DNA from 3 places in the Mixta calida genome. Region 2 is predicted to be linked to each of the others. Evidence: predicted binding sites of a transcription regulator. Region 2 holds the regulator's gene; each other region holds the start of a gene.
The links. Region 2 encodes Fur, which represses iron uptake genes when iron is present. Its sites were predicted from a motif close to ATAATAATGAGAACNACTATCAA; they were not measured.

Region 1 (10,380 bases), 950 kb from region 2:
TAAATCGGTGCCGGGCGCCATGCTGATAAAAAAATCGTCCCAGCCCGGATCGCAGGCCAGCCAGTGCTTAAACCAGGGGCTGTGGGCGGAAATATGGTTGCAGACGAAATCGAACATCAGGCGCGTATGGGTATGCAGCTCGGCGACGTTGCGCCATTCGCCGCAGATCGGGTTCACCTGATGGTAATCGATAACGGAAAAGCCGTCGTCGGAGGACCAGGGATAAAACGGCAGCAGATGCACCAGATTGAACGTCGATTGCAGATGCTGTTGATAAAAACGTGAAAAGGTGGCGAGCGTCGGCGCCTCCGGCTCGCGGAACTGATCGGCGTAGGTGATCAGCACCACATCTTTTTCATCCCAGTGTGGCTTGCGCGGTTTTTTTATCGCATCGCGGGCGGCGCGAATGTGCGAAAGCAGACGCTCCCGCGCGCCCATCGGGAAAGCGTCCTGGTAGATCTTATCGATTAAGTTATTGATAATATCCATGATTACCCAGCGGGCCACAGCTTCAGGTTGGGGGAGGCGTTAGTTTTTACTGTAGACCGCTGGGCTGAATTCGCAACTGTTGCTCCCGGCTAGTGACAATTGCTGCTTTTTAACGGCGCCTCGTAGCGCTCTACCGGCAGCACCCTGATGGGTATGCGCTGCGGGGGCAGGCGAACACGACGCAGCGCCAGCAGCAGCGCGCCGTTAAACAGCAGCACCAGCAGGATGGTCAGGCCGCTGGCCAGCGGCTGTTCGCCGATACGCGAGAACTGCCAGAACAGCGTAGCGAGCGAATACGCGACGTTCAGGCCCCAGAAAATAGAAAAGCCCATCCAGCGACGGCTGCTTTCGCGGGCGATGGCGCCCATTACCGATACGCACGGCACATAGAGCAGCACGAACAGCAGATAGCTGAAGGCGGCGGCGTCGCTGCCGAACTGGCGGTGCATCTGCCCCATCGCGCCGCCAGCCATTTCGCCGTCGCCCTTGCTGGCTTCAATCGGGTTGGCCAGCACGCTCAGGCTCAGCGTATCTTTCAGGCCCTGCCAGGTTTCCGTCACCGCGTCTCCCAGCTCCGCCTTCAGGCTCCAGCTGGCGGCATCGAACGGCTCCTCATGCAGCGCTTCGGCGGTATAGAGCGTGTTCAGCGTGCCGACCACCACTTCTTTCGCCATCGCGCCGGTGATCAGGCCGACCGTCGCCTGCCAGTTGTCGGAATGAATGCCGATCGGCGTCAGCAGCGGCGTTAATCCCCGGCTGACGCTGGCCAGCGCCGAATCGTTGATGGTGTTGACCGGCTGGCCGTTAAACGAAAAGCTGTTCAGGCCGCCAATCAATACGCTGGCGATGACAATCACTTTCCCCGCGCGCAGCACAAAGCCGCGCAGACGTTGCCAGGCCTGAAGCAGCAGGCTTTTCAGGTGCGGCACATGCCAGCTCGGCAGCTCCATAACAAACGGCGACGCCTCGCCGCGCAGCAGCGTATGCTTCAACAGCAGGCCAGTTAAGATCGCCATGACGATGCCGGTCAGATAGAGACTGAAGACCACCAGCGCCCCATGCGCACCGAAGAAGGCGGCGGAAAACACCGCAAAAATAGCCAGCCGGGCGCCGCAGGACATAAAGGGCGCCATCATGATAGTAATCAGCCGCTCGCGCGTCGCATCCAGCGTCCGCGCGCCCATCACCGACGGCACGTTGCAGCCGAAGCCGACAATCAGCGGCACAAAAGATTTCCCCGGCAGACCGAGCGACTGCATCAGCCGGTCGACCACAAAGGCGGCGCGCGCCATATAACCGGAATCCTCCATAAAGGAGAGGAACAGATACATCAGGCCGATCTGCGGCACCAGCGGCAGTACCGTATTGATGCCGCCGCCGATCCCCTGCGCCAGGAACAGCGTCAGCCAGGTGGGGAAATGCAGCGTATAGCCAAGCCACTGGGTGCCGTGAATAAACAGCGCCGCCGAACCGACGTCGAACAGCGGTTGCAGCGCGCCGCCGATATTGATCGCCAGCAGAAACATCAGGTACATCATCAGCAAAAAGATGGGAATGCCGAGCCAGCGGTTCAGCACAATGCGGTCGAGCTGCTGCGACAGCTGATGTGGCGCGGCGAGATGTTGGTTGCTGACGGCGACGCACAGCGCGGAAAGCTGCTGATAACGCGCGGCGGCGATCGCCACGGCGGGATCGAGCGTCAGCTCGCTATTCAACGCCGCCAGCCGCTGCAACGCCAGCTCCCCTACCTGCTGACGGCTGTAGACGTCGCCTTCCAGCAGCTGTAGCGCCAGCCAGCGTCGGCGCTGGCGGCTTTCGCTCACCGGCATGGCGGCGGCCAGTTGGTCGGCGGCGGCGTCCAGCGCAGGCGGATAGTCCACTTTCAGCGGCGACCCGGCCTCCACGCCTTTATCGATCAGCTGTTTCAGACGATCGAGGCCGCTGCCGCGCGTGGAGACGACCGGCACCACCGGACAGCCGAGGCGCTGCGACAGCGCCGGAATATCGATGCTGATGCGTTGGTTTTCCGCCATGTCCAGCATGTTCAGCGCCACGATGCAGGGCACGCCCAGTTCGCGCAGCTGAAGGGTGAGGTAGAGATTGCGTTCAAGATTGCAGGCGTCCACCACGTTGATCAGCAGGTCCGCCTGTTGGCTCAGCACAAAATGGCAGGCGATCTGCTCGTCGATAGACGCCTGCTGGGAAATGGTGGTCAGCGAATAGGTGCCGGGCAGGTCGATAAGGTTGACGCGGGTGCTGCCCGCAGTGAAGAAGCCCTCTTTACGCTCCACGGTCACGCCAGCCCAGTTGCCGACGCGCTGGCGTGCGCCGGTGAGCTGGTTGAACAGGGTGGTTTTTCCGGCGTTGGGATTGCCTAACAGACCGACAGTAACGTTTTTCATGCCGCCTCCTTGCCTGCAACCGGCTGTAGTTGCAGCAGCGCCAAATCCTTTTTACGCAGCATCAGGCTAACGCGGCCCGCCTGAATTTGCAGCGGATCGCCTAACGGCGCAATGCGCACCACTTCGAAACAGGCGCCGGGCAGCAGGCCCAGGGAGAGCAGTTTCTGGCGCCAGGCGGGGCTGACTGCGGGCGAGAAGCCGAGAATTTGATAGTGCTGACGGGCAAGCAATGACATGGCTGGTACCTCATGGACTGTCGCGTTGCGCGACAATGACAAAACGGCACCATATTAATGATAATAATTCTCGTTAGTGTTGACGTAGAGCAAAAAATAGCAAGGACGACAGAACGTCGCCCTTACGTTTTTACATGGCTTGCCGAAGGCGGCAGGATGCCGCCTGACGTTTTAGCGTTTCTTGCCGAAGGCGGCCGCCAGCGCGTCGCCCATGGCGCTGTTGCCCGGCGTGGAGGCGGCAGCGCGCTGACGCGGCTTCGCGGCCGGACGGCCATTCTCACGGCCCTGCGCGCGCGGCGCGGCGCGCGAGGCGCTTTCGCCCGGCTGCTCGTCCAGACGCATGGTTAACGCGATGCGCTTACGTTGCAGGTCAACGTCCAGCACCTTCACCTTGACGATATCGCCCGCTTTGACCACCGTGTGCGGATCTTCGACGAACTTATCGGAGAGCGAGGAGATATGCACCAGGCCATCCTGATGTACGCCGATATCGACAAAGGCGCCGAAGTTAGTGACGTTAGTGACCGCCCCTTCCAGCACCATGCCCGGCAGCAGGTCGTTCATGGTTTCCACGCCTTCCGCAAACTGCGCGGTTTTGAATTCAGGACGCGGATCGCGACCCGGCTTCTCCAGCTCTTTCAGGATATCGCTCACCGTCGGCACGCCGAAACGCTCGGTGGTGAAGTCCACCGCTTTGAGGTTGCGCAGCTCGCTGGGTTGCCCATCAGATCGCGCAGCGACTGGCGGGTCGCCTCCAGAATGCGCTCCACCACCGGATAAGCTTCCGGGTGAACGGTTGAGGCGTCCAGCGGGTTGTCGCCATGGTTGATGCGCAGGAAGCCGGCGCACTGCTCGAAAGCTTTCGGACCGAGGCGGCTTACCTTCAGCAGCTGCTGACGGTTCTGGAACCGGCCATTTTCATCGCGCCAGTTGACGATATTCTGCGCCATCATACGCGTCAGTCCGGCGACGCGCGTCAGCAGCGCCACGGAGGCGGTATTGAGATCGACGCCCACGGCGTTCACGCAGTCTTCCACCACCGCATCCAGCTTTTTCGCCAGCATGCTCTGGCTGACGTCGTGCTGATACTGGCCGACGCCGATCGATTTGGGATCGATCTTCACCAGCTCCGCCAGCGGATCTTGTAAGCGGCGAGCGATAGAGACCGCGCCGCGCAGCGACACATCCAGATCGGGAAACTCCTGCGCTGCCAGTTCGGAAGCGGAGTAGACCGACGCGCCCGCTTCGCTGACCACCACTTTCTGCGCGGTGATTTGCGGGAACTGCTTCTGAACGTCGAGGAAGAAACGTTCCGTTTCGCGCGAAGCGGTGCCGTTGCCGATCGCGACCAGTTCCACCTGATGACGAATGCAGAGGGCCGCGACCGCCGCAGCCGCTTTCGCCGCCTGGCCGGTATGCGGATAGACGGTATCGGTAGCGACCAGTTTGCCGGTCGCGTCCACCACCGCCACTTTCACCCCGGTGCGCAGGCCCGGATCGAGGCCCATAGTGGCGCGCATGCCGGCCGGCGCCGCCATCAGCAGATCGTGCAGGTTGCGGGCGAAGACATTGATCGCTTCTTCTTCCGCGCGCTCGCGCACGCTGCCCATCAGCTCGGTTTCCAGATGCAGCAGCACCTTGATGCGCCAGGTCCAGCTGACAACCGCTTTACGCCAGCTGTCCGCCGGCGCGTTGTTCAGCCGCAGGTTCAGATGCTCGGCGATGAGCTGTTCGCCGTAGCTTTCGCGCGGCGGCTCGTCAAACTGCGGATCGGGGTTGAGCGCCAGCTGCAGCACGCCTTCGTTGCGACCGCGGAACATCGCCAGCGCGCGGTGCGAAGGCACGGTTGAAAGTGCTTCGTGATGGTCGAAGTAATCGCGGAACTTGGCGCCTTCCTCTTCTTTGCCTTCTACCACGCGGGAAACCAGATGCGCGTTCTTCCACAGGTAGTCGCGCACTTTCGCCAGCAGAGCGGCGTCTTCAGCAAAACGCTCCATCAGGATGTAGCGCGCGCCGTCCAGCGCCGCTTTGACGTCAGCCACGCCTTTCTCTGCGTCGACAAAGCGGGCGGCCAGCTGCTCCGGCTCCTGGGAAGGATCCTGCCACAGCGAATCGGCCAGCGGCTCCAGACCCGCCTCGATGGCGATCTGACCGCGCGTGCGGCGCTTCGGCTTATAGGGCAGGTAGAGATCTTCGAGTTCGGTTTTACTCAGAGTGCCATTAATTGCGGCGGCGAGTTCATCACTGAGTTTGCCCTGGTCGGCAACGGATTTCAGAATCGCCTGGCGACGATCCTCCAGCTCGCGCAGATAACCGAGACGGGTTTCCAGCTGTCGCAGCTGGGTATCATCAAGCCCGCCGGTTACTTCCTTACGATAACGTGCGATAAACGGCACGGTATTCCCTTCATCCAACAGGCGGATCGCGGCGTCAACTTGTTCAGCGCGCGCCTGAAGTTCACCCGCAATAATGCGGCTCAGCGAATCATTCATCATCGGTTCAACTATCTTGCTAGCACAGTGTGAGAAACAGGGGACAGTTATACGGATTGACGGCTGAAATTGCCAGCGATGCGGCGCGCTTTAAGCCATATTCCGAGCGCGGTTTACCTCTGCCGGGACTGTTGTTGTACCATGAGCGCAAAGAGGCGGCGGCGACCGCCCCACCGTAGGTTAAGCAGACAGGATTGCCGTGTGAAAACTCAACTGATCACCCGTGAAGGGTACAATAAGCTTAAAGCGGAACACGATTATCTGTGGAAAGAGAAGCGCCCGGAGATCACCAAAATCGTCTCCTGGGCGGCCAGCCTGGGCGACCGCTCGGAAAACGCGGATTACACTTACAACAAGCGTCTGCTGCGTCAGATCGACCGGCGGGTGCGCTACCTGCGCAAGTGCCTGGCGGAGCTGAAAATTGTCGATTACTCTCCGCAGCAGGAGGGCAAGGTCTTTTTCGGCGCCTGGGTCGAGGTGGAAAACGAGCAGGGCGACGTTAAACGCTTCCGTATCGTCGGGCCGGATGAGATTTACGGCGATGCGAAAGACTATATCTCTGTCGATTCGCCGATGGCGCGCGCGCTGATTAAAAAGGAAGTGGACGACGAGGTAAGCGTCCTCACGCCGGAAGGTGAGAAAATCTGGTTTGTGAACGCCATTGAATATCGTCAGGATAGCGAGGGCGAATCTTAACGGCGGCGCAGGAAAAAAGAAGCGGAGAATAATGACTTTTTAAATAAAGCCAGGGCCGTGCTTATTCTCCGGTGGCGAAAGACGACAGCAATAAGGGTTTTGACAGACACAGATATCGTTATACCGCCTTAGCGAAAAGGCGTTGTTTAATGTGGAATGATGCTGGTGGTTGTGGTGATCGCCTGGGCGCCCGCCGCTTCGCCGCTGGCGGGTTCATTGGCCATCACATAACCGCTGATGAATAAGGCCAGTGAGCAGATGAGCATTATTTTGTTCATGATGATTCCCGGCTAATTAATAAAGAGAAGAAAGCGTGCCGGGATGAATATAGGTTTGCCGTCGGAGCCTGAAAAGCGTTGTTTTTTAACCTTTCGCGATGAGTTAAGTTATTGCTGGATCGACAGTTTATTCTCTGCGACTCTTCCTGGCTTAGCGTAACGGAAAATAAATAAACGCCAGATTTTCTGCTAATAGTTGGACTCAGGGCGCGCTAATCTGACGATGAAAACAGACAGGCTAAAGCGCATCCCGACAGAGATGTTGTAGCCGTCATGCTAACTTACTGTTTCTTTAAGTAAATATCTTCGACAGGCGATTCGAGCCAGTAGAAAGTAGAGTTTCCGGCACGATTTCAGAAAAGACGGATCGCAGCGTTGCGGATAATTCGATAGCGTAAAAGTGAATTAAACGCGCGATAAGCTGCTGTTTAATATGCTTTGTAACAATTTCGGCTAGAATATAAACCAATAATGGCTGTCACAGTTACGCTTCTTTTTTAACAATACCAGCTCGGGCAATAGCGCCTTTGGGAGTATCGAAATGCAAGAGAACTACAAAATTCTGGTCGTCGATGATGACATGCGCCTGCGCGCGCTGCTGGAACGTTATCTGACCGAGCAGGGTTTTCAGGTGCGCAGCGTGGCTAACGCCGAGCAAATGGATCGCCTGTTAACCCGCGAATCCTTTCACCTGATGGTGCTTGATCTGATGTTGCCAGGGGAAGATGGCCTTTCTATCTGCCGCCGCCTGCGTAGTCAGAGCAATCCGATGCCGATCATTATGGTAACGGCGAAAGGCGAAGAGGTCGATCGCATCGTCGGTCTGGAGATCGGCGCGGACGACTATATTCCAAAGCCGTTCAACCCACGCGAGCTGCTGGCGCGCATCCGCGCCGTGCTGCGTCGTCAGGCTAACGAGCTGCCGGGCGCGCCATCGCAGGAAGAGGCGGTGATCGCCTTTGGTAAATTTAAACTGAATCTCGGCACCCGCGAAATGTTCCGCGAAGATGAGCCGATGCCGCTGACCAGCGGCGAGTTCGCGGTGCTGAAAGCGCTGGTAAGTCATCCGCGCGAGCCGCTGTCGCGCGATAAGCTGATGAACCTCGCCCGTGGCCGTGAGTACAGCGCCATGGAGCGCTCCATTGACGTGCAGATCTCGCGTCTGCGCCGCATGGTGGAAGAAGATCCGGCCCATCCGCGCTATATCCAGACCGTTTGGGGCCTGGGCTACGTCTTCGTCCCGGACGGCACGAAAGCATGAAGCGACTCCGCTTTTCTCCCCGCAGTTCGTTCGCGCGCACGCTGCTGCTGATCGTCACGCTGTTGTTCGTCAGCCTCGTCACCACCTATCTGGTGGTGCTGAACTTCGCCATTCTGCCCAGCCTGCAACAGTTCAATAAGGTGCTGGCGTATGAAGTGCGCATGTTGATGACCGACCGGCTCCAGCTGGAAGACGGCACGCAGCTCGAAGTGCCGCCAGCGTTCCGGCGTGAAATCTACCGCGAACTGGGGATCTCTCTTTATACCAACGCGGCGGCGGAGGAGAGCGGATTACGCTGGGCTCAGCATTACCAGTTTTTAAGCGATCAAATGGCGCGCCAGCTTGGCGGGCCGACCGACGTGCGGGTTGAGGTCAACAAAAATTCGCCGGTGGTCTGGCTGAAAACCTGGCTATCGCCTGATATCTGGGTGCGCGTGCCGCTGACGGAAATTCATCAGGGCGATTTCTCGCCGCTGTTCCGCTATACGCTGGCGATTATGCTGCTGGCGATCGGCGGCGCCTGGCTGTTTATCCGCATTCAGAACCGGCCTTTGGTCGATCTGGAACATGCGGCGTTGCAGGTGGGGAAAGGCATTATTCCGCCGCCGCTGCGTGAATATGGCGCCTCGGAGGTGCGCTCAGTGACGCGCGCCTTTAACCAGATGGCGTCGGGCGTGAAACAACTGGCGGACGATCGCACGCTGCTGATGGCGGGCGTCAGCCACGACCTGCGCACGCCGCTGACCCGCATTCGTCTGGCGACGGAGATGATGGGCGAAGAGGATGGCTATCTGGCCGAGTCGATCAACAAAGATATCGAAGAGTGCAACGCGATTATCGAGCAGTTTATCGATTATCTGCGCACCGGCCAGGAGATGCAGACCGAACGCGCCGATCTTAACGCGGTGCTCAATGAAGTGGTGGCGGCGGAAAGCGGCTATGAGCGGGAAATTGAAGACGCGGTCATGCCGGAAGAGCTGATGCTCGATATCAATCCGCTCTCCATCAAGCGCGCGGCGGCCAATATGGTGGTGAACGCGGCGCGCTACGGCAACGGCTGGATTAAGGTGAGCAGCGGCCGCGAGTTGCAACGCGCCTGGTTTCAGGTAGAGGATGACGGCCCCGGCATTCAGCCGGACCAGCTGAAGCACCTGTTTCAGCCGTTTGTGCGCGGTGACAGCGCGCGCAGCACCAGCGGCACAGGGCTGGGGCTGGCGATTGTGCAGCGTATTATCGATGCGCATCAGGGATCGCTGGATATCGGCGTTAGCGAGCGCGGCGGCCTGCGCATACGCGCCTGGCTGCCTTTAAGCGACGCGCCGCCCGCCGCCAGCGGCTCGCCGCCTGCTGTGGTCAGCTAAGGCCCAAAACAAAAACCCCGCCGTTCGGCGGGGTTTTTGTTTTCAGCAGGGTGCTTAAATGTGCGGGCCGGCGGAAACCAGCGCGGCGCCCGCAGGCGTATCGGTATACTTTTCAAAGTTAGCGATAAAGCGATGCGCCAGATCGAGCGCGCGGCTTTCCCATTGAGAAGGATCTTCCCATGTGTTGCGCGGATCGAGAATGTGGCTGTCGACGCCCGGCACCGCTAACGGGAACTGCAGGTTAAATATTGGCAGGGTGTGCGTTTCCGCCCCGTCCAACTCGCCGCTCAGGATTGCGTTGATGATAGCGCGCGTGTCCTTCAGCGAAATGCGTTTGCCGGTGCCGTTCCAGCCGGTATTCACCAGCCAGGCTTCCGCGCCCGCCGCCTGCATCCGTTTCACCAGCACTTCCGCATACTTTGTCGGATGCAGCGTCAGGAACGCGGCGCCGAAGCAGGCGGAGAAGGTAGGCGTCGGCGCGGTGACGCCGCGCTCGGTGCCCGCCAGCTTAGCGGTAAAACCGGAAAGGAAGTGATACTGCGTCTGATCGGAAGAGAGACGGGATACCGGCGGCAGCACGCCGAACGCATCGGCGGTCAGGAAAATCACTTTCTTCGCATGTCCCGCTTTGGAAACCGGCTTAACGATATTATCGATATGATAGATCGGGTAAGAGACGCGGGTGTTTTCCGTTTTGCTGCCGTCGTTAAAATCGATGCTGCCGTCGCTGCGCACCACCACGTTTTCCAGCAGCGCGTCGCGGCGGATGGCGTGATAGATCTCCGGCTCCGCCTGCTCTGACAGATTAATGGTTTTCGCGTAGCAGCCGCCTTCGAAGTTGAACACGCCGTCATCGTCCCAGCCATGTTCGTCATCGCCGATCAGCTGGCGTTTCGGATCGGTAGAAAGGGTCGTTTTACCGGTGCCGGAGAGGCCGAAAAAGACCGCCACGTCGCCTTGCTCGCCAACGTTGGCCGAGCAGTGCATCGAGGCGATGCCTTTCAGCGGCAGCAGGTAGTTCATCACTGCGAACAGCCCTTTTTTCATTTCGCCGCCGTACCAGGTGCCGCCGATCAGCTGCATATTCTCGCTGAGATTAAAGGCGACGAAATTCTCTGAATGCAGTCCCTGCTCCCGCCAGTTGGGATTGGTGCATTTTGCGCCG
Region 2 (10,380 bases):
CGGGTCATAATTTAATAACTCAGTCACTCGTTCCTGTTGATAATTCGCGTTGCGAAAAATATCCTTGAATTTGTCAGGGTACGCTTTGATTACCCGCTTTTTTTATTGTTTTCGATTTTTCCGTCAAAGAGGAATAACCTATGCGCACCTTAACAGGCGGGCGTAAGGGGCTATGCTGGGCGCTATCCATGCTTACCGCGCTTGCCAGCTTTATTATTACGCCTTCGATTCACGCCAGCGGTTTTATCGATGATGCTTCATTAAACGGCGCTGTATATTACTGGCAGCGACAGCGTGACCGTAAAGAGATGAATAAAGAGAGCGAACATTACGGTCAATATCAGCCCAATTTACATCACGCCACCGTTAACGGCAGCCTTGATTTTAATTCGGGTTACGCTGCCGATATTATTGGACTGGATCTCGCGCTGTTTGGCGCGATTGAAATGAGCAATAGCGGCCCGGCAACGCCGAATGAAATTGGCTTCAGCCGGGCAAAACATCGCTGGGAAGAAGAGTGGGGAGGCGATCGTAGCGGCGCCAGCCTGTATAAAGCCGCGCTGAAAATGAAGGCTGATGATTACTGGCTGCGGGCTGGCTATATTCAGCCGCAGGGACAGACGCTGTTCGCGCCGCACTGGAGTTTTCTGCCTGGCACCTATCGCGCGATAGAAGCCGGCGCAAGCAGCGATTTTACCGATGCGGGGAGGCTGGACATCTCCTGGATGTGGACCGATCGCTATAAAGCGCCCTGGTATCGTAATTTCTATACGTTTCGTAAAGCCGATGGAAAAACCGGCATCCCCTGGATGCAGGCGATCGGCGCCCGCTACGATTTTAAAAACCAACTGATCCTGGAAGCGTCATGGGGGCAGGCGGCGGATTATATGGACCAGTACTTTGCCAAAGCCTCCTGGAGCATGCCGCTGGGCGATCGCGCTCTACGCACCAGCTACCAGTTTTATGGCGCAAAAGATCACGAAAGCGGCGGTGCGGCAAACAGCAATGATGTTTATGACGGCCTGGCCTGGCTACAGGCGCTGACGTTTGGGTATGTCTGGGGCCTTTTGATTTACGCCTGGAAGGAACCTGGGTGAAGGCGGAAGGCAATCAGGGCTTTTTTCTGCAACGGATGACGCCTTCCTGGGCCAGTTCTAACGGGCGGCTTGATATCTGGTGGGATGCGCGTTCGGACTGGAACGCCAACGGTGAAAAAGCGCTGTTTGCTGGCGTCACGTACGACCTGGCGGGTTGGAATCTGCCCGGTTGGGCGATTGGCACATCGTATGCCTGGGGATGGGATGCGAAACCCAGCACCAGTCCGCAATGGGATCAAGGCCAACGGCTGCGTGAATCCGCCTGGAATCTTGATCTGCTCTACACCATCCAGCAGGGCAGGGCAAAGGACACCCTGTTTAAGCTGCACTTCACGCGTTACGACAATCACAGCGATATCGCCAGCTATGGCGGCGGGTTCGGCAATATTTTCCAGGATGAAAAAGATGTGAAGTTTATGATTATCGCGCCCTTCACCCTTTTTAAACAGAGCGGGCGGTAGACGCCGCCTTAACAAACGGCTGTATCGGTAATCGCCTGAGGCTGTTCGGAAGCCCACGCGACAGGGAAGCATAAGGGGAAAAAATGAAATGTCTCACGTTGTCAGCATTAATCATCGCCGCACTGGCGGGATGCAGCTCGTCCGGCATGCAGGCGCAGCGGGTTGTGGATCAGATAAGCCAGTTCGACGTGCGTTATCAGGTCACGGATAATCTGGCTAACCAGCATGGCGTCGACTGCGCTGCGCTGGGGGCGGACTGGGCCGCCTGTAATCGGGCGACGATCACGCTGACCAATAATGGCCCTGCGCTGAAAAGCCGCAGCTGGGCTATTTATATGAGCCATGTCCATGCGACGCTGAAAGTGGAAAGCGACAAGTTTAAGCTGACCCATTTGGTGGGCGATCTGGTGAAGCTGGAGCCGACGGAGAAATTCACCGGACTGGCGGCGGGCGAATCGGTGGATATTCCGCTTATCAATGAGTACTGGCAGCTGTTTATTACCGACGTCATGCCGCGCTGGTACGTGACGGCGGATAATGCTGAGCCGCGCATTATCGCCAGTACCGATACCGAAGATCTGACGCAGTTCGTTGCGCCAGTCGGCCCCCACTGGAAGCGCATCGCTGACGATAAAAACCTGTTAATGCAGCCTGCCAGCCGCTTTGTTAAAAATGGCGATATTCATCGGCTCCCCGCCGCCGCGCTGCGCGGGCAAATCACGCCGACGCCGTTAAGCCTGACGGTTCATCAGGCCGATCTCGACCTCAGCGGCGGGATCGCGTTTGATCTTGCTGCGCTGCCTGCGGATCAGGCGGCGGCAGTGCGCAACCGCTTCGCCTTGATGAACGTCAACGCCAGCAAGCGGGGCGTGCCGCTGACGACGCGTATCGACGCTGCCCAGTTCGCCAATGCCGGGGCGGTAAGCGGGGCGTATCGTCTGCGCATTACGCCGCAGGAAATCGCGGTTACCGGCTATGATCGGGCAGGGCTGTTTTACGGTTTGATGTCGGTAATCTCTCTTCTGCCAGCCGGAGGCAAGCCGGTTGTCGCCACGCTTGATGCCTGGGACGCGCCACGCTTTGCTTATCGTGGCGCTTTTCTGGACGTGGCGCGCAACTTTCACAGCAAACAGGCGATCGTGCGTCTGCTGGATCAGATGGCCGCCTGGAAACTGAATAAATTCCATTTCCATCTCAGCGATGATGAGGGCTGGCGCATTGAAATCCCCGGTCTGCCTGAATTGACGGAAATCGGCGCGCGTCGCTGTCACGATCTCAGCGAGCAGCGCTGCCTGTTGCCGCAGCTGGGGTCCGGCCCTTTCAGCAATAATAACGGCAGCGGCTTCCTGAGCCGAAGCGATTATATCGATATCATTAAATACGCCCGGGCGCGACATATTGAGGTCATCCCGGAGTTCGATATGCCCGCGCACGCACGTGCGGCGGTTATCGCTATGGAAGCGCGCTATCAGAGACTGATGCGGCAAGGAAAGGAGCAACAGGCGAACGAATATCGTCTGCTTGATCCATCGGACAGCTCTAATACCACCTCCGTACAGCTATACGATCGCACCAGCTATCTCAATCCCTGTATGCCGTCCAGCCTGCGATTTGTCGATAAAGTGATCGCTGAAGTGCAGGCGATGCACCAGGCGGCGGGACAGCCGTTAACAACCTGGCACTTTGGCGGCGACGAGGCGAAAAACATTCGATTTGGCGCGGGCTACAGCGACATAAAACAGCCGAAGCCGGGCACCGGCGTTATCGATCAAAGCAAAGAGAACCGCCCGTGGGAAAAATCATCCGTCTGCCAGACGATGATCGCCGCAGGAAAAATGAAAGATTTGGATCATCTGCCCAGCGACTTTGCGCTGGCCGTCAGCCGCCAGCTGCGGTCACACGGCATTCAACGTATGCAGGCCTGGCAGGATGGCTTGAAACATGCGGACAATGCCGCAGCGTTCGCCACGCCGCAGGTCGCGGTAAACTTCTGGGATACGCTCTACTGGGGCGGGTTCGACAGCGCTAATGACTGGGCGAACAAGGGCTATGATGTGATTATCTCCAGTCCCGACTATGTCTATATGGACTTTCCGTATGAAGTGAACCCGCAAGAGCGCGGTTATTACTGGGGCACCCGTTTTAGCGATGAACGTAAAATGTTCAGCTTTGCGCCAAATAACCTGCCGCAGAATGCGGAGACCTCTGTCGATCGCGACGGTAAACCTTTCAGCGCCCGCTCTGACAAGCCCTGGCCCGGCGCCTGGGGCCTGTCGGCTCAGCTGTGGAGCGAAACCGTACGCACCGATGAGCAGATGGAATATATGATTTTCCCACGCCTGTTCGCCGTCGCCGAACGCGCATGGCATCGTGCCGAATGGGAGCAGGAATATCAGCCGGGACGGGAATATGTCGGCGGCGTAACGCAGCGGGTCGATCGCGCCGCGCTCAACCGCGACTGGCAGCGTTTCGCCAACCTGTTAGGACAACGCGAACTGGCGAAGCTGGACAGAGCGGGCATCGCCTGGCGTCTGCCGGTGCCGGGCGCGCGCATTCATAACGGTTTTCTGGAAGCGAATATCGCATTGCCGGGCCTGGCTATCGACTACTCGCTGGACGGCGGACAAAGCTGGCTGCGCTATGATGAAGACAATAAACCCGAATTGAAGCGGGCAGGAGGGTAGAGGTGCGCAGCGTCAGCCCGGATGGGCAGCGCGTCAGCCGCAGCGAAGCGCTTTAAGCCTGCGTTGTGGTAAACGGCTTGTGGGCCAAAGCACCATCCCAGCCATAAAAAAAACCGGCGCGTCGGCGCCGGTTTTTCATTACTGCATAGCACAATTGATTATTTATCGTGTAAAGAGTCGTCTTCGCGACAGTCGCCCAGCGCGCAATGACCATACAGATAGAGGCTGTGGTTGGTCAGTTTGATGCCGTGACGCGTGGCGATTTCACGCTGGCGGGCTTCAATGGATTCATCGCTAAACTCAATGACTTTGCCGCAGTCCAGGCAGATCAGATGATCGTGGTGATGCTGCTGAGTCAGTTCGAAAACGGACTTGCCGCCTTCAAAATTATGACGCGTGACGATACCGGCATCATCAAACTGGTTCAGCACGCGATATACCGTCGCCAGCCCAATTTCTTCACCCATATCAATCAGGCGCTTGTACAAATCTTCCGCACTGACGTGATGGCACTCAGGTTCCTGAAGCACTTCCAGGATTTTTAGTCGCGGAAGCGTAACCTTCAGGCCGGCCTTCTTTAATGCGGTGTTATTGTCAGTCATGCGGATATTGTCCTGTTACTTTGCTAGTCACAATGTGGCTGAACAGCCATGAACATCGGTCGACGCTAAGTTAATAGCGTCTCATTATAGAACTGATGCTTCGAAATGAAAACCGTAAGGGGATGCGTGAAGTCGCAAGTGGAAGTATGAAAAGATCGCTACGTCCGGCGTTGTTCATGCTCATTAATGCTGCGTTTACATTTCGCTTAATCCTGCCGCTTTACAGCACGACGGCAGAAAAGCGTGTGACCGATACGGGTATTCTACCGACTCACTGGTAAAATTTTCAAACCCGTACCTATCATTCCTATAGGAAAAACCTGTTACGCAATGTGATACAGCACACAATAAGCCGTAAAATCAGGCTTCCAGAATTTCCTGCAGATGCAGTTCTTCATAAATCTGCTTCACCCACTTCTCGACGCGTTCGTTGGTCAGCTCAGGCTGACGGTCTTCATCGATCGCCAGGCCAAGGAAGTGCTTGTCGTCGGCCAGGCCTTTAGAGGCTTCGAAGTGGTAGCCTTCGGTCGGCCAGTGGCCAACAATCACCGCGCCGTTCGGCTCGATGATGTCACGAATGGTGCCCATCGCATCGCAGAAATATTCAGCGTAATCTTCCTGGTCGCCGCAGCCAAACAGCGCCACCAGCTTACCGTTGAAGTCGATCTCTTCCAGCGTCGGGAAGAAATCATCCCAGTCACACTGCGCTTCGCCGTAATACCAGGTTGGAATGCCTAACAGCAGGATATCAAACGCTTCCAGGTCTTCTTTACTGCTCTTGGCAATATCATGCACTTCGGCAACATCGCTACCGAGTTGTTTCTGGATCATCTTCGCAATGTTTTCTGTATTGCCGGTATCGCTGCCAAAGAAAATGCCTACGATTGCCATGAGTTTAATAACCTCTTGAAACTTAAATATATGGTAACTGCCCGTGGTATGCAGATTACGGCAATAATAGCAGAGACCGAATGGAGGCGGAACTCGTAAAGCCGCTGCATTTGTTCCTGAGTGCGCTTCTTCCAGCCGTTTAAAGCGCCTTTAACTGGGCGAGGATCATCTCTTCAATCAGCTCGCTTCGGCTTACGCCGCGCTCGGCGGCCATCGCGTTAAGCGCTTCCACCGCTTCGCTGTTCATCTTCAGTTCAACGCGCCGCAATCCGCGTACTTTGTCACGTTTCAACTGGTTGCGCTTGTTGATACGAAGTTGCTCATCACGCGACAGCGGACTGGTTTTCGGGCGTCCCGGGCGACGTTCATCTGCAAACAGATCGAGCGTGGTCCGGTCCGTATGTTCTTTTGCCATAGAATCGTGATACTGAATGGGCTGCGCGTTTGCGCCGCGCATGGTGACGTTTTGGGCCGGTTTGCCGCCGTTTTAGCAGCGGCAAAATTTTAGCGCGCCATCATACCCTGCGAAAAGTTTGAGAACAATCATTGTCGGCCTGTTAACGCTTTGCTTTTACAGCGCTAAAAAACGCCGCACCGCGCGCAATACTACATCGGGCTTTTCCGCATGCACCCAGTGCCCGGCGCCGGCGATGACATGCGCGCGCGCCTGCGGGAACTGCGCCAGCAGCGCATTGCGATGAATATCATCCAGATAGGGAGAAAGCCCCCGCGGATAAATAGCGCCGGGCCTGACCAGGAGGGCACCGTTTCCCAGCCGGAGATAGCCGAATAGTTAGCCCACAGGGCAGGAACATTGAAGCGCCATTCGCCTTCAAAGAACGACTTCAGCAGGAACTGGATGACGCCTTCTTCTGTAATGACCTCGCGCATCACTTCGGCCGCCGCGCTACGCTGCGTCACGCCTGCCGCCGTCACCGCGTTCACTGCGGCGAAAATCGCGTCGTGACGGCGGGTCTGATAATCCACCGGGGCGATATCGATCAGCACCAGCTGTTCGATGCGTTCGGGCGCCAGCGCCGTCATGGTCATGGCGATTTTGCCGCCCATGGAATGACCGATAACCGTCACCTTATCAATGTCGTGTCGATCGAGCGTTTCCAGCATATCCTGCGCCATCGCGCGGTAAGACATCTCTTCGCTGCGCGGCGACAGGCCGTGATTGCGCACATCAACCTGAATCAACGGCCGATCCGCCTTTAAGCCGCGCGCCAGCACGCCCAGATTATCCAGGCTGCCGAACAGGCCGTGAATCAACAGTACAGGGGTGGCGTCCGCGACGGACTGCTCAGTTTGCAGTCGAGTATTCAAATTCATGGCAAAGTTCTTACAGTTGAAAGGAAAGCTTAGGTTATCATGGTTTTCACTATCCCTGCCGATCGGTCAATGGTTGTTTGCCGGGGGGCTTTGCGGCATATTCTGACTTTTGCCTGCAAGCGCCAACGTCGCTACCGACCCGCAGGATTTAACTTTATAATCCTTATGTTAGAACGCCGACGCAGACTGTTTCGCTTTTTTTAGCGTCCGCTCGCCGCGCCGGGTTCTGCCACAAGCAATTACCGTACGGATGAAGATGAAAACGATTGAAGTCGACGAAGAGCTATACCGCTACATTGCCAGCCACACGCAGCATATCGGTGAAAGCGCCTCGGATATTTTACGGCGTATGTTGAAATTTACCGCCGGTCAGAGTGCTCCGGCAGCGGCAGCTGTCCCGTCTGCCGCCCCGGCTCCGGCAATGGCTGTCAGCGTCAGTCAGGAAAATGAAGCGAGCAAACCGGCTCCCCGTTCACAGGATCGGGTGCGCGCCGTGCGTGAGCTGCTACTCTCTGATGAGTACGCCGAGCAGAAAAAGGCGGTGAACCGTTTTATGCTGATTCTGTCGACACTCTATAATCTTGATCCCAACGCATTTGCGGAGGCCACTGCTTCGTTGCAGGGACGCACCCGCGTTTACTTTGCCGGCGACGAACACACACTGTTGCAGCATGGCACCCATACCAAGCCGAAGCATGTGCCCGGCACGCCGTACTGGGTGATCACCAACACTAACACAGGTCGCAAATGCAGCATGGTGGAACACATTATGCTGGCAATGCAGTTCCCGCAGGAACTGACTGATAAGGTTTGCGGCACCATTTAACTGAAGCGTCAGGGAGAAGCGCCAATGGCCAATCACCCCCGTGCCGGGCAGCCAGCCCAGCAGAGCGATTTGATTAACGTTGCACAATTAACATCTCAGTATTACGTTCTGCAGCCAGAAAAAGGAAATGCGGAACACGCGGTGAAGTTTGGCACCTCAGGCCATCGCGGGAGCGCCGCGCGTCGCAGTTTCAATGAAACGCATATTCTGGCCATTGCGCAGGCGATAGCGGAAGAACGCAAGAAAAATGGCATTACCGGGCCTTGCTACGTCGGTAAAGACACGCATGCGTTGTCAGAGCCCGCCATTATCTCCGTGCTTGAAGTGCTGGCGGCCAACGGCGTTGATGTGATTGTGCAACAGGATAACGGCTATACGCCGACGCCGGCGATCTCCAACGCGATTCTTGAGCACAATAAAGCGGGCGGCGCGCAGGCTGACGGCATTGTGATTACGCCGTCCCACAACCCGCCGGAAGATGGCGGCATCAAATATAATCCGCCTAACGGCGGCCCGGCCGACACCAATGTCACCAAAGTGGTGGAAGATCGCGCCAACCAGCTGATTCAGGGCGACCTGAAAGAGGTGAAGCGTCTGCCGCTCGATCAGGCGTGGGCCAGCGGTCATATCCAGGAAAAAGATCTGATCCAGCCGTACGTTGAAGGACTGGCGCAGGTAGTGGATATGGACGCGATTAAAAAAGCAGGCCTGAAAATCGGCGTCGATCCGCTTGGCGGCTCCGGCATGGCGTACTGGAAGCGCATCGCTGAACACTACCAGCTCGATCTGACCATCGTTAACGATGCGATCGATCAGACTTTCCGCTTTATGCATTTAGATAAAGATGGCGCGGTGCGCATGGACTGCTCGTCCGAATGCGCAATGGCGGGCCTGCTGGCGCTGCGCGACAAGTTCGATCTCGCGTTCGGCAACGATCCTGACTACGACCGTCACGGTATCGTCACGCCGGCTGGCCTGATGAATCCGAACCACTATCTGGCGGTGGCGATCAACTATCTGTTCCAGCACCGCCCGCAGTGGGGCAAAGAGGTCGCCGTGGGCAAAACGCTGGTTTCCAGCGCCATGATCGACCGCGTGGTCAACGATATCGGTCGCAAGCTGGTGGAAGTGCCGGTAGGCTTTAAATGGTTTGTTGACGGCCTGTTCGATGGCAGCTTCGGCTTTGGCGGCGAAGAGAGCGCCGGCGCCTCTTTCCTGCGCTTCGACGGTACGCCGTGGTCTACGGATAAAGACGGCATTATTCTCTGCCTGCTGGCGGCGGAAATCACTGCGGTCACCGGCAAGAATCCGCAGCAGCACTACGACGAGCTGGCGCAACGCTTCGGCGCGCCGAGCTACAACCGTTTGCAGGCTTCCGCGACGTCAGCGCAGAAAGCGGCGCTGTCTAAGCTGTCGCCGGAAATGGTCAGCGCCGACACCCTGGCGGGCGATCCCATTACCGCACGTCTGACCAGCGCGCCGGGCAACGGCGCCGCGATCGGCGGTTTGAAAGTGATGACCGAAAACGGCTGGTTCGCCGCGCGTCCGTCCGGTACGGAAGACGCCTACAAAATCTACTGTGAAAGTTTCCTCGGCGCGGAACATCGCGAAAAAATCGAGAAAGAGGCGGTAGAGATCGTCAGCGCGGTGTTGAAAAACGCCTGAGTCTGAAGGTGAAAAAAGGCGCTGATCTTCAGCGCCTTTTTTATTGGCCGCGCGGCGGGTCAGGGCATAAAACGATAGCCGATGCCGGTCTCCGTCAGCAGATGCGCAGGACGCGTAGGGTCCTGCTCCAGCTTCTGTCGCAGGTGTCCCATATAAATGCGCAGGTAGTGGCTATGCTCAACGGCGTTCGGGCCCCAGACATGGTTCAGCAGTTGCCGCTGGGTCAGTACTTTGCCGGGATTATTCAACAACAGCGCCAGCAGGCGAAATTCGGTTGGCGTCAAATGCACGGTTTCGCCGTCGCGCGTAATATGATGCGCCGCCAGGTCGACCTGCACCAGACCAAACTGCACGACGCTGTTCGGCGTTTGCTGACCGGCATAACGACGCAGCGCGACGCGCACCCGCGCCAGCAGCTCCCCCACGCCAAACGGCTTCGTCAGAAAATCATCCGCACCGGCGTCCAGCGCCACGATTTTATCCTGCTCATCGCTGCGCGCGGAAAGCACAATGACCGGAATGCTGCTCCACTGCCGCAGGTCGCGGATAAAATCGATGCCGTCGCCGTCGGGCAGTCCAAGATCGAGGATCACTAAATCGGGTTTGCGCGTCGCGGCTTCGATCAGACCGCGTTGCAGCGTATCGCTGTCGTAAACGCGCAGCGCCTCGCTTTCCAGCGCTACGCGCAGAAAACGGCGGATCTCTTTTTCATCTTCAACAATCAGTACGCTGGTCACATCCACGACTCTCCATCGCCACGCCAAAATGACGAAAGCAGCACTTTAACAAAACCCGTTGCGTTTTGCGTCTGCTTCCATC
Region 3 (10,380 bases), 620 kb from region 2:
GTGAAGCGTCCTCAACCATTGCTTATCATCCCTGATTGCATTCCTGGTATTCTCTGGTGAAGTGTTCTGACTGGCCGCGCCGGAAGCGCGTAACGGCGTTTTGTGTGTAGTGCTTTGCCCACAACCGGCGGCCTGCATCAGAAAAAAGAGAAAAATGATTAAAATTCAATATTAATTTAAGCGGGGGTTCAACCATTGCTACCGCACGAGATTGCATCGCAGATCCCGGGGCGGTTTTTGTTATGTGCTGGTTGTCCTGTTTCGCGCAAGTTTACATCGTCTTTGCGATAATTCAACGGGGCGGTAGCAAACAGAATTACATTAGTAAAGCTTAATTGATGAAAGTATCACAAATTCTGATTATTCTTAATAATTTCTATAGGAATATTCTTACAAAATATCAGATAAATTGTACTTACCGCGCGACTCACGGCTAAAAACGACAAAAAAAACCGCCATTCTGAAGGGCAAATTTTTTTCTTAACTGGATCTAATTTTGTTGAAATACTCTCTGGAAAAGCGGTTCCAGAGCGAACCAACAAAGCAGGATGCTGTTTTACAGCGAATAACCCATAAAAAAAGCGGCCTGATGGCCGCTATCGCAGTGGATATAACTAAAAAGGGGTGGTTTTTAAAACTTAAGCAAACAGAATGGATTGCAGTTCATGCAGTGAACTGACCTGCCAGTCCGGGGTGATCGCTTCAGGTTTTTCTCTGCCGTCCGCGTTCAGCCAACAGGTTTTCAGCCCGGCGTTAATCCCGCCCAGAATATCTGAATCAGGATTGTCGCCGACCATCAGCACCCGCTCGCGCGGCGGATGCGCCATTTTTTCCAGCGCATAGTTAAAAATCGCCGGATGCGGTTTGGCGTGGCCCACCTGCTCTGAGATCACCAGCAGATCGAAATAGTCGCGGAAGCCGGTGCGCTGCAGGCGCACCTGTTGCAGTGCGGTAAAGCCGTTGGTGATGATGCCCATCTTCACTTTGCCTTTCAGGGCGTTCATCAGATTGACCGCGCCTTCCAGCGGCACGCACACCTCGCCCATAGCGGAAAGAAAGCCGCTGTTCAGCGCGTCCGGCGTCACGTTCAGCCTCTCCGCCCAGCCGCTAAAACGCTGATGCTGTAGCTGCAACGCGGTAATGGCGCCGTTTTGATACTCCACCCACAGCGGTTTATTCACCGCCTGATATTCGTGATAGTCCGCCGTAGTGAAATCGACATTGTACTCTTTGAACAGCCGCTGCAAGCCGGCAAACGCATCGAAGTGAAACAGCGTGTCGTCAGCGTCAAAAAGGATCCAGTCCCAGTTTTCCAGCATAGTTTTCTCCTGTTACGGCACTTCAGGGCGCCCCGCGCGCCAGCGTTTACAAGCTAAGCGCCATAATCAGGGCATCTTCCCTGCCGTGATGTGCCGGATAATAGTTACGGCGCACCGATACTTCATTGAAACCTGTCTGCTCATAGAGCGCGATCGCCGCCTGATTAGAGGCGCGCACTTCCAGCCACAACGTGAAAATATCACGCTGCTGTAGCTGTTCGATCAGATGATTAAGCAGCTTTTTGCCCAGGCCGCGGCGCTGATATGCCGGATCGACGGCGATATTGAACAGCGTCGCTTCGTCCAGCACCCACTGGGTGATGGCGAAACCGGCCATCTGGCCGTCAACGTCCAGACGGTAGTTGAGATAACGTTCGCCCTGATTGCTGGCGAAGGTCGCCTCCGTCCAGGGGAAAGCGTGGCTGCGCCGCTCAATGGCGAGCGCCTGCGGAAGATCATTCGGAGTGAGTAAAGAAATCGGCATCATATTCACAAATTTGTCGCCAGAGCGCGCGTTTCGCGTCGGCGTCAAAATAGAGCGCCTCAAGCGGCGGCGTGGAGAGTTGCGGACCCGGCAGCGATACCGGCGCGTCGGTGCCCAGCCGCCAGCTGGCGCAGGGCCGATCGTCAGGCAGCATGGCGAGCTGTTCCGGCGTAATGCTCAGCGTCTGTTGCGGCGCTATCGCCATCGCGCGCAGCACATCGTTGACCAGCGGGTCCCCGGCGGCGGGCGGGATATCCGCCACGATCAGCAGACGGGTGTCCGGCGGCAGCGTGATGGCGATCTCGCCCTGCAACGCGCGCGGACGCCGCAGCTTATACTGCGTAATGCCCATTTGCTGTAGTAGCCAGTCACGTCTGGATGACATAGATATTCCCGTTACGCCCTTATAATGCGCCGCTATGCTAGCAAACCCATCGAACATGCGCCAACAAACCACTATACTCTGCGCTCTGATTTCTGAGGAGTTACCTGATGTCTGCTTTTACCCCGGCGAGTGAAGTGATCCTGCGCCACAGTGATGAATGGCAAGCGCGCCGCGTGCTGTTTGCCGGTGATTTGCAGGATGACCTGCCCGCCCAGCTGGAAACGCAACTGAGCCGTGTTCATACGCAATATTACCATCACTGGCAATCATTAAGCCGCAGCATGGGCGACCGCGCGCAGTTTGGCCTGGTGGCGACGGCGGACGCGGTAGCGGAATGCGATACCCTGATCTACTACTGGCCGAAAAACAAGCCGGAAGCGCAGTTCCAGCTGCAAAATCTGCTGTCGCTGCTGCCGGTCGGCAGCGATATTTTCGTGATTGGCGAAAACCGCAGCGGCGTGCGCAGCGCCGAAGGCATGCTGGAGGCGTGGGCGACGCTGGACAAAATCGACAGCGCGCGTCGCTGCGGTCTTTATCATGGCCGACTGACGCAGCAGCCGACGTTCGATGCCGACGCGTTCTGGGATGAATATCAGATCGACGACTGCACGATCAAAACGCTGCCTGGCGTTTTCAGCCGCGACGGTCTCGACGGCGGCAGCGCCCTGCTGCTCTCAACCTTTACGCCGCATACCAAAGGCAAAGTGCTGGATATCGGCTGCGGCGCGGGCGTGCTGGCGACGCTACTGGCGCATCATTCGCCGAAGGTGCGCCTGTGGCTGACCGACGTCGACGCCGCCGCGCTGGCGGCCAGCAAAGCGACGCTGGCGGCGAATCAGCTGGAGGGCGAAGTCTTCGCCAGCAACGTCTATTCCGACGTAACCGGCCGTTTCGATATGATCATCTCCAACCCGCCGTTTCATGAAGGCATGCAGACCAGCCTTGAGGCGGCGCGCACCCTGATCCGCGGCGCGGCGCAGCATTTGAATACCGGCGGCGAGCTGCGGCTGGTGGCGAACGCCTTCCTGCCCTACCCGCAGGTGCTGGACGAAACCTTCGGTCAGCACGAGGTATTGGCGCAAACCGGTCGTTTTAAAGTTTATCGTGCCGTCTGGGGACGCGCCGCTCGCGCTCGCTAAGCGCTAACGCGGCGATTAAATCGCCACTTCCCGGGGAGGTGCTGTTTTTTACAGCAATCGCAACAGAGTCGAGAAATATCTGTTGACGTCCCCGGTAAAAATCTCCAGAATTCGCCTCCGTGGTTGCAGTGCTGTAAAGCATTGCCGGAATGCGAAGGTGGCGGAATTGGTAGACGCGCTAGCTTCAGGTGTTAGTGTCTTAACGGACGTGAGGGTTCAAGTCCCTCTCTTCGCACCAAAGACCACGAAAATTCATATCGCACAGCATCTGCGCGAAGGTGGCGGAATTGGTAGACGCGCTAGCTTCAGGTGTTAGTGTCTTAACGGACGTGAGGGTTCAAGTCCCTCTCTTCGCACCATGCGGTGATATGAAGACAATGTTATGCGAAGGTGGCGGAATTGGTAGACGCGCTAGCTTCAGGTGTTAGTGTCTTAACGGACGTGAGGGTTCAAGTCCCTCTCTTCGCACCAATATTGTCGCCCTCGGTAGTTCTTCCGCATTATCCTGTTTTCTCTCTTTCTCTCTTTCTCTCTTTCTCCCTGCGCTAACCGCGCTGTTCGCATTACGCTGCTTCCGCTTTACGGCTTTGGCTCGTTTCACTGGACCCATGCATTCATCAACCGCGCCAGCTTGCGTGACGATGATTTTCGCAGGACGCCCTGTTTCCTTGTTGCCGTCGCCGTCATACGCGTTTTTTCAGCCCCTGTTTCCTTACAGGCCGCCAGCGTTCACAGAAACCGCCGCCAGCACGCTCGCCAGCGCAATGCAGGAAGGCAGCAAGATATAGCGACGCAGCCGATGATGGATCAGCATGACCAGCGTTAACAGCAGCGCGGCGACTAACAGCCAGCGCCATTCGTTAAAAGTGAGATGAATGGATGCCACCACCGGCATCAGCGCGCCTGGCAGAATCACGCCCCATGCGCTTTGCAGCCGTTTCCCCATTGCCCAGCTTACGCCCCACAGCCCGCAGGCCGCCATAATCGCCATCAGCATATCCGTCGCACCAAATGATAATGATTACCAATAGCATATGATAATTTTTATCATTTTGCACCTCTCTTGTGTTGAATCTTTGTACACAAGGATGACAGACCAGTTATAAAGTGGTAGATTGCCAGGATTATTCTTATTCCCATAAGCATATAATAACAGCTCAAAATCATTTCCAGAGTAACTTCTTTTACTGTGGCAATGGCGCTTTGATTTTTCAGGGCCGTCCCGAGTGATAACAATGAAATTACAGACCTATGAAGAATTGCTTCACAGCAAATATCGCCTTTCGTTGATGCTTTTTCTTTTTCTCAACATGGCGACATCACTTTTTTTTATGTTACCGATAAATAAAGGTGAGAATTTGACATTCTCGTTGCCGGCAACGCTTATTGTTACGCTGAGTTTATTTCTGCTGGCCGTCGTCTTGCTTAAGCCTGTAACAAGGAAACCGATATTATCCGTTACGGCTTTAATTATGGGCATATTATGGGCCTGGCTGATATTGCATAAAAATGCACTGATCTTTTATTTCGACGGCAGTTTTCTTTTAATCAGCCTGATGACCATCTTCTTTATCAGCGCCATCTCACTGAATGAACATTTGCTGGCGTTCAGCCTGCATATCATTCCGCCTTCGCTGATGGTGCTGGTGCTGGATCGCGGCCAGCATTCGCTTACCCTGCTGTTCACCATTGCGCTGCCGCTGCTCGGCTTCACCTTGCAAAGCCTGATGCAGCGCCGCAGCGATCACTTTACGCGTCGGCTGCTGTTCCAGCTGTATGAGGAGAAGCAGACCTTCAGCGATCTCAGCATGCTCGATCCGCTGACCGGCCTTTACAACCGGCGCGGCCTGAAAAACCGGCTGGAAAATATCCTTGAGAACCATGCCGGCAGCCATTTCGTCATGCTGTTGGATATTGATAATTTCAAAGCCTATAACGATAACTACGGTCACGCCATGGGCGATCAGGCGCTGGCGCGGGTCTCAGCGGCGATAAGAGATGCGGTGCGTTCGCGCGACGTGGTGACGCGCTACGGCGGCGAGGAATTTCTGGTATTAATGACCAACGTTAACGCTGCTATCGCTATGCGGCTGGCCGAACGTATCCGTCAGCATGTGCTGGACCTGGAAATTCCCCACCGTTTTAACGATCGGGTTTCTACGCACGTCACCATCAGCGCGGGTATTGCGCCAATATTTGAAGAAGATGCGGAACAGGCGATCGCTAATGCCGACCGGGCATTATATGTGGCCAAGAACCGGGGCAGAAATACCATTCTTTCCTGGGAAGAACTTTGCGAAACAAATCGATTAACGCAGCCGGCCGATTTAATGCAATGATGAAAAGGCGATTCACAATATAAATATTCAGCCGCTATTAATAATGATACTTAATTCAAATTTGTTCGGGCTTACTGTTTTACCGTAACGCCTTAGCGATAACCGAGCAGATTAATGCAGCCGCGCTGGCTAACCGGCGCGATTTTTTTATTAATTCTTTCTGAATACGCCTCTTTTTTGTGACTCGCCCGTCAATAAAAAGTTAGCTAATCCTGAGTCTGCGCAGGGTTATTTGATTTTCCGTGCCGACCTTGTTCAACCTTTGCTCTGCCGCTTGCCACCCTTTTTCTTCCTGGATACAATCAAGAACGATTATCATTTGTTTTCTTATCACCATTCAGCAGTCGTTCACACAGGAAGCCCTATGGCTATTGTTACGCGTCAGGCTTATGAATACGGTTCCTCTCCGGTCATCTTTATGCAGAGCGATACGTCGCTCACTACTGCGCTGCACAGCCTGTTCAGCGAGTATCGCGCCTGGTTCCTGGACTTCCTGCGCTTTACCAGTCCTGACGCAGCGGCGCCTGCCGATACGTTAACGCAGCCGGCGTGGTCGCAAAGCGCGCACTTTACGCCGCTGCTGGCGCGCTACGCTGATGAGATCTACCGTAACTATCCTGAGATGACGCGTGAAGCAAAGCCGCTGCAATCGCTGTGGGCGCAGTGGTATTTTGGCCTGATCGTACCGCCGATGATGCTGGCGCTGGTGATGGAAACGCGCGCGCTGGACTGTTCGCTGCGCCATTTCCATCTGCAATTTCATGAAAGCGGCCGCCCGGATAAATTCTGGATCGACGCGCACGAAGATGAAGAGGCGCGTTACCTGAATGCGCACCAGCGTATCGACCGCATGATCCAGCGCCACCTTATTCCGGCGGTGGAAGGCATCGAGCAGCATGGCGACATCAACGCCAAATTAATCTGGAACAATAACGGTTACCTGATGCACTGGTTCCTTGGCGAAATGAAAAGCTGGGTGGATGAAGCGACGCTGCTGACGCTGGAACACGCGCTGTTCTTCTCACGTCATCTGCTGGACGGCAGCGACAACCCACTTTACCGCACCGTTATCCCGCGCGACGGCGCCATGCAGCGTCGCAGTTGCTGTCAGCGCTATCGACTGCCTGCGATTGACCGCTGCGGCGACTGCACCCTCAAGCCTGTTTAATTTCTCTCCAGCGGCGGCGCCTCACCGCCGCATAACATTTACAGATTCCGCCGGTTATGGCAGCTTTATCACCTTCGTTTCTTGTGGAGAGCAGCATGAGCCTGGAGTCTGTACGGCAGTTTTTTGCCGAGCGCGCCCCTGAAATCGCCATTATCGAACTGAATCAGAGTACGGCGACCGTCGATCTTGCCGCCAAAGCGCATGGCGTCGTTCCGGGACAAATCGCTAAAACCCTGTCGCTGAAGGTCAAAGATAGGGTCATTCTGATCGTTACCGGCGGCGACCTGCGGCTGGACAATCGCAAATTAAAAGAGACGCTGGGCGCTAAAGCCCGCATGCTGACCACCGACGAGGTGCTGAACTGGACCGGCCATCCGCCCGGCGGCGTCTGTCCGTTTGGCCTGGAGCATCCCCTGCCGGTTTATTGCGATATCTCTCTGAAGCGCTTCAGCGAAGTGCTGCCAGCGGCGGGCGCGACTCACAGCGCGGTGCGCATCTCGCCGGAACAGATGGCGGCGTTAACCGATGCCGAATGGGTCGACGTCTGCCAGTAAGCGCGCGGAACCTTTCACGGCGGGCGACGACGATAACGCCCGCCGCTACGCGCCGTCGGAACGGGCGCATCGCGCGCCTCAGGCCCACCTCAGCGAAACAGCCCGAACACCCTGTCTGCTTTCCCTTCTGTAAAAAAATTATTTCTCTCCCTGCGCTTCGCGTACAATTATGTCGTCATTTTTTAACAGGGTGATTCGTGTCGCTGATCCATTTTGCCGTAGCCCGCAGCCGCCTGCCCGCCTGGCTGGCGTTACTGGCTATGCTGCTACTGTTTATCGCACCGGTGATTTCCAAATCGCTGATGGCGCAGCGTGGCTATGGAAAAGCAATGATGCACCACGCCTCCGGCATGATGATGATGCACGGCGAGATGATGATGCACGACGCTTCCGGGATGATGCCACATGAGGATAGCGCGCTAACGCAACACGATGCGCAGCCGACGCCGCCCTCTTCCGCCAAAACGCAGCACGCCGCTTCATCACTGCCAAAACATCACCCGATGTCGATGATGGACGATAGCGCCTGCGGCTACTGCGTATTGCTGATCCATCTGTCGATTGATTCCGTTCGCCTGCCTGAACTCTGGACGCTGTTGCAGGCAGCGATCCCTGCCGCGCCTCTCCAGCTACAGCCTTTTGTCGCCAGCTGGACGCCTCTCTGGTTCCGTCCGCGCGGGCCGCCGGTTAACGCCTTCTCTGTCGTTTAACCCAGCCCATTTTTTATCGCCCGCACGCGGGCAAAGGAACCATCATGTCGGAAAAAATCGTGCCGACGGCATCGGCACACGCTGAAAAAGCGCAAAGCAGGCAGGCATTCTTACAGCTGATGCGTCGTCTGCATTTCTCTGTCGGCCTGTTTATCGGCCCCTTTATCTTTGTCGCCGCGCTGACCGGCGTGCTCTATGTACTGACGCCGCAGCTGGAGCACTCTCTCTATGCGCAGCAGCTGACTACCGATGCGTCCGGCCCGGCGCAGCCGCTCTCCGCGCAGGTCGACGCCGCGCTGCATTATGTTGGCGAAGATGCCGCTATCGCCGCCGTGCGCCCCGCGCCGACGGCAACCGATACCACGCGGGTGATGTTTCGTTTCGCCAACAGCGCGCCGTCGGAAAGCCGCGCGGTATTCGTCGACCCGATTACGTTGCAAATCCGCGGCGACCTGACGGTCTACGGCACCAGCGGCATTCTGCCGCTGCGCACCACTATCGATTACCTCCATCGCAGCCTGCTGTTGGGCGATATCGGACGCAACTACAGCGAGCTGGCCGCCAGCTGGCTGTGGGTGGCCGCACTGGGCGGCGTGCTGCTCTGGGCGACGCAGCGCGCGCCGAAGCGCGCCGGACGCAACAGCGCATCGCGCACGGGGCGTCTGTTAAGGCTGCGCGCGCTGCACGGCACGCTGGGCGTGGCGCTGCTGATCGGCCTGCTGTTTTTCTCCGCCACCGGCCTGACCTGGTCGCGCTGGGCGGGCGACAACATCAACGCCATGCGCAGCCATTTCGGCTGGCTGACGCCCGCGGTCAACACGCAGCTCGACGGCGCGATGCCGCCGATGATGATGGATGAACATGCGGAGCATCACGGTCATATGATGCATCATGCGCCCGACGCGCCGCTCAGCCCAAGCCAGTTCGATAGCGTGCTGGCCGCCGCGCGCGCCAGCGGCATCGATGCCGCGAAGCTGGAGATCCGACCCGCCGCCCAGGCGGACCGGGCGTGGATCGTCAGCGAAATCGATCGCCGCTGGCCGACGCAGGTCGACAGCGTAGCGGTCAACCCGCACACCTTTCAGGTGACGGATAAGGTGGAATTCGCGCAGTTCGGCCTGCTGGCGAAGCTGACGCGCTGGGGCGTGGATGCGCATATGGGCATTCTTTTCGGCCTGGCGAACCAGCTGGTGCTGGCCTTTTTCGGCCTGGCGCTCTGCGTGCTAATCGCGCTGGGCTATCGCCTTTGGTGGCTGCGCCGTCCCGCTCAGCCGCGCCACCATCCGGCGGAGACGCTGATTCAGGCCTGGCGAGGCATGAGCCTCAGCCTGCGCTTTCTGTTGTCGGTAGTAACGGTGGCGCTGGCCGTTAGCCTGCCGCTAATGGGCATCAGCCTGGTCTGCTTCCTGCTGATCGACATCTGGCGCTGGCGACAGGCGCAGCGCGCCTGATAAGCACGGGCCGACGCGATGTCGGCCCGTTTTCGTTGATAAATACCCTCTTCGGCACCGTTCAGCGCGCCGCGGTCACCGCCTCATGCAGATTCAGGCGCTGCCAGAAGTTCTGTTCCCCGTCGCCGCCAGAAAGCGGATAGCCGTCCGCCAGCGCGCTTTTCGCCATCAGCGCTCGCCGCTGCGCGACGCTCAGCTGCGGCAGCACCGGCTCCAGCAGCACCTCCGCTCCTTTCGGCACGTTAAACGGGGCCTTCGCCGCCGCCTGCCGCGGCAGCTGGTAAGTCATGGTAAAGCGATAAAAGTCCTTCATCGCCGGATCGCGGTAAGGATCGTCCTGCGTCGGGCTTTGCGCGCACTGCGCTATACTGCCGCCGCACTCGCGCGCCAGAGCGCTGCGCAGCTCGCCTTTCGCCTCGTCAAACAGCTTGCGCCAGGCGGGATCGTTCATATCGTGCGCCACGTTGCGCTCGGCAATCATGCGCGATCCGATCACGTCCAGCGGATAATGCACGCCCAGCACCACGCGCGAATAGCCGTAGCGCGCGCCGCGATCGATTAGCGGCACGAAACGCTCCGGCAGCATCTCCGCCAGCAGCAGCGCATCGGTGTAGCCGGTATTGGTATGCCCGCTGGGGAAGGCGCCGCCGCTGGCGCCGTAAGGCTTGCCGTCTTTTACCACCACGTCGTCCGGCACCTGATGGATCTGATTGCCCGGCTGCAGGAAGGGACGCGGATAGTGAAAATAATCCTTTGCGGCGGAGGTGCTGATTTCGCTGGCTTTAATTAGTGCGGCGGCCTTCGCCAGCTCGCCCTTATCGTAAGCGGTTA

Region 1: the regulator Fur is predicted to act here: its motif matches at 3,185-3,207, upstream of feoA (ferrous iron transporter A).
Region 3: the regulator Fur is predicted to act here: its motif matches at 5,963-5,985, upstream of fhuF (siderophore-iron reductase FhuF).

What each region holds. Positions count from the first base shown of each region.
Region 1 is NZ_CP026378.1:406,750-417,129, forward strand. Features, by position in the region: gene C2E16_RS01795 (alpha-amylase family glycosyl hydrolase) at 1-489, opposite strand, end outside; gene feoB (Fe(2+) transporter permease subunit FeoB) at 579-2,891, opposite strand; gene feoA (ferrous iron transporter A) at 2,888-3,127, opposite strand; partial or broken gene C2E16_RS01810 (Tex family protein) at 3,299-5,622, opposite strand; gene greB (transcription elongation factor GreB) at 5,821-6,315, shown strand; gene C2E16_RS21050 (hypothetical protein) at 6,462-6,593, opposite strand; gene ompR (osmolarity response regulator transcription factor OmpR) at 7,135-7,854, shown strand; gene envZ (two-component system sensor histidine kinase EnvZ) at 7,851-9,215, shown strand; gene pckA (phosphoenolpyruvate carboxykinase (ATP)) at 9,270-10,380, opposite strand, start outside.
Region 2 is NZ_CP026378.1:1,357,442-1,367,821, forward strand. Features, by position in the region: partial or broken gene chiP (chitoporin ChiP) at 141-1,558, shown strand; partial or broken gene C2E16_RS06415 (beta-N-acetylhexosaminidase) at 1,642-4,298, shown strand; gene fur (ferric iron uptake transcriptional regulator) at 4,401-4,844, opposite strand; gene fldA (flavodoxin FldA) at 5,205-5,735, opposite strand; gene ybfE (LexA regulated protein) at 5,875-6,150, opposite strand; partial or broken gene ybfF (esterase) at 6,307-7,070, opposite strand; gene seqA (replication initiation negative regulator SeqA) at 7,327-7,896, shown strand; gene pgm (phosphoglucomutase (alpha-D-glucose-1,6-bisphosphate-dependent)) at 7,921-9,561, shown strand; gene kdpE (two-component system response regulator KdpE) at 9,621-10,298, opposite strand.
Region 3 is NZ_CP026378.1:740,191-750,570, reverse strand. Features, by position in the region: gene yjjG (pyrimidine 5'-nucleotidase) at 639-1,319, opposite strand; gene rimI (ribosomal protein S18-alanine N-acetyltransferase) at 1,366-1,806, opposite strand; gene C2E16_RS03555 (DNA polymerase III subunit psi) at 1,775-2,188, opposite strand; gene rsmC (16S rRNA (guanine(1207)-N(2))-methyltransferase RsmC) at 2,296-3,327, shown strand; tRNA gene C2E16_RS03545 (tRNA-Leu) at 3,479-3,565, shown strand; tRNA gene C2E16_RS03540 (tRNA-Leu) at 3,600-3,686, shown strand; tRNA gene C2E16_RS03535 (tRNA-Leu) at 3,712-3,798, shown strand; gene C2E16_RS03530 (DUF1435 family protein) at 4,040-4,324, opposite strand; gene C2E16_RS03525 (GGDEF domain-containing protein) at 4,563-5,666, shown strand; gene fhuF (siderophore-iron reductase FhuF) at 6,031-6,834, shown strand; gene C2E16_RS03515 (YbaK/EbsC family protein) at 6,930-7,388, shown strand; gene C2E16_RS03510 (DUF2946 domain-containing protein) at 7,586-8,098, shown strand; gene C2E16_RS03505 (PepSY-associated TM helix domain-containing protein) at 8,143-9,549, shown strand; gene C2E16_RS03500 (acid phosphatase) at 9,611-10,380, opposite strand, start outside.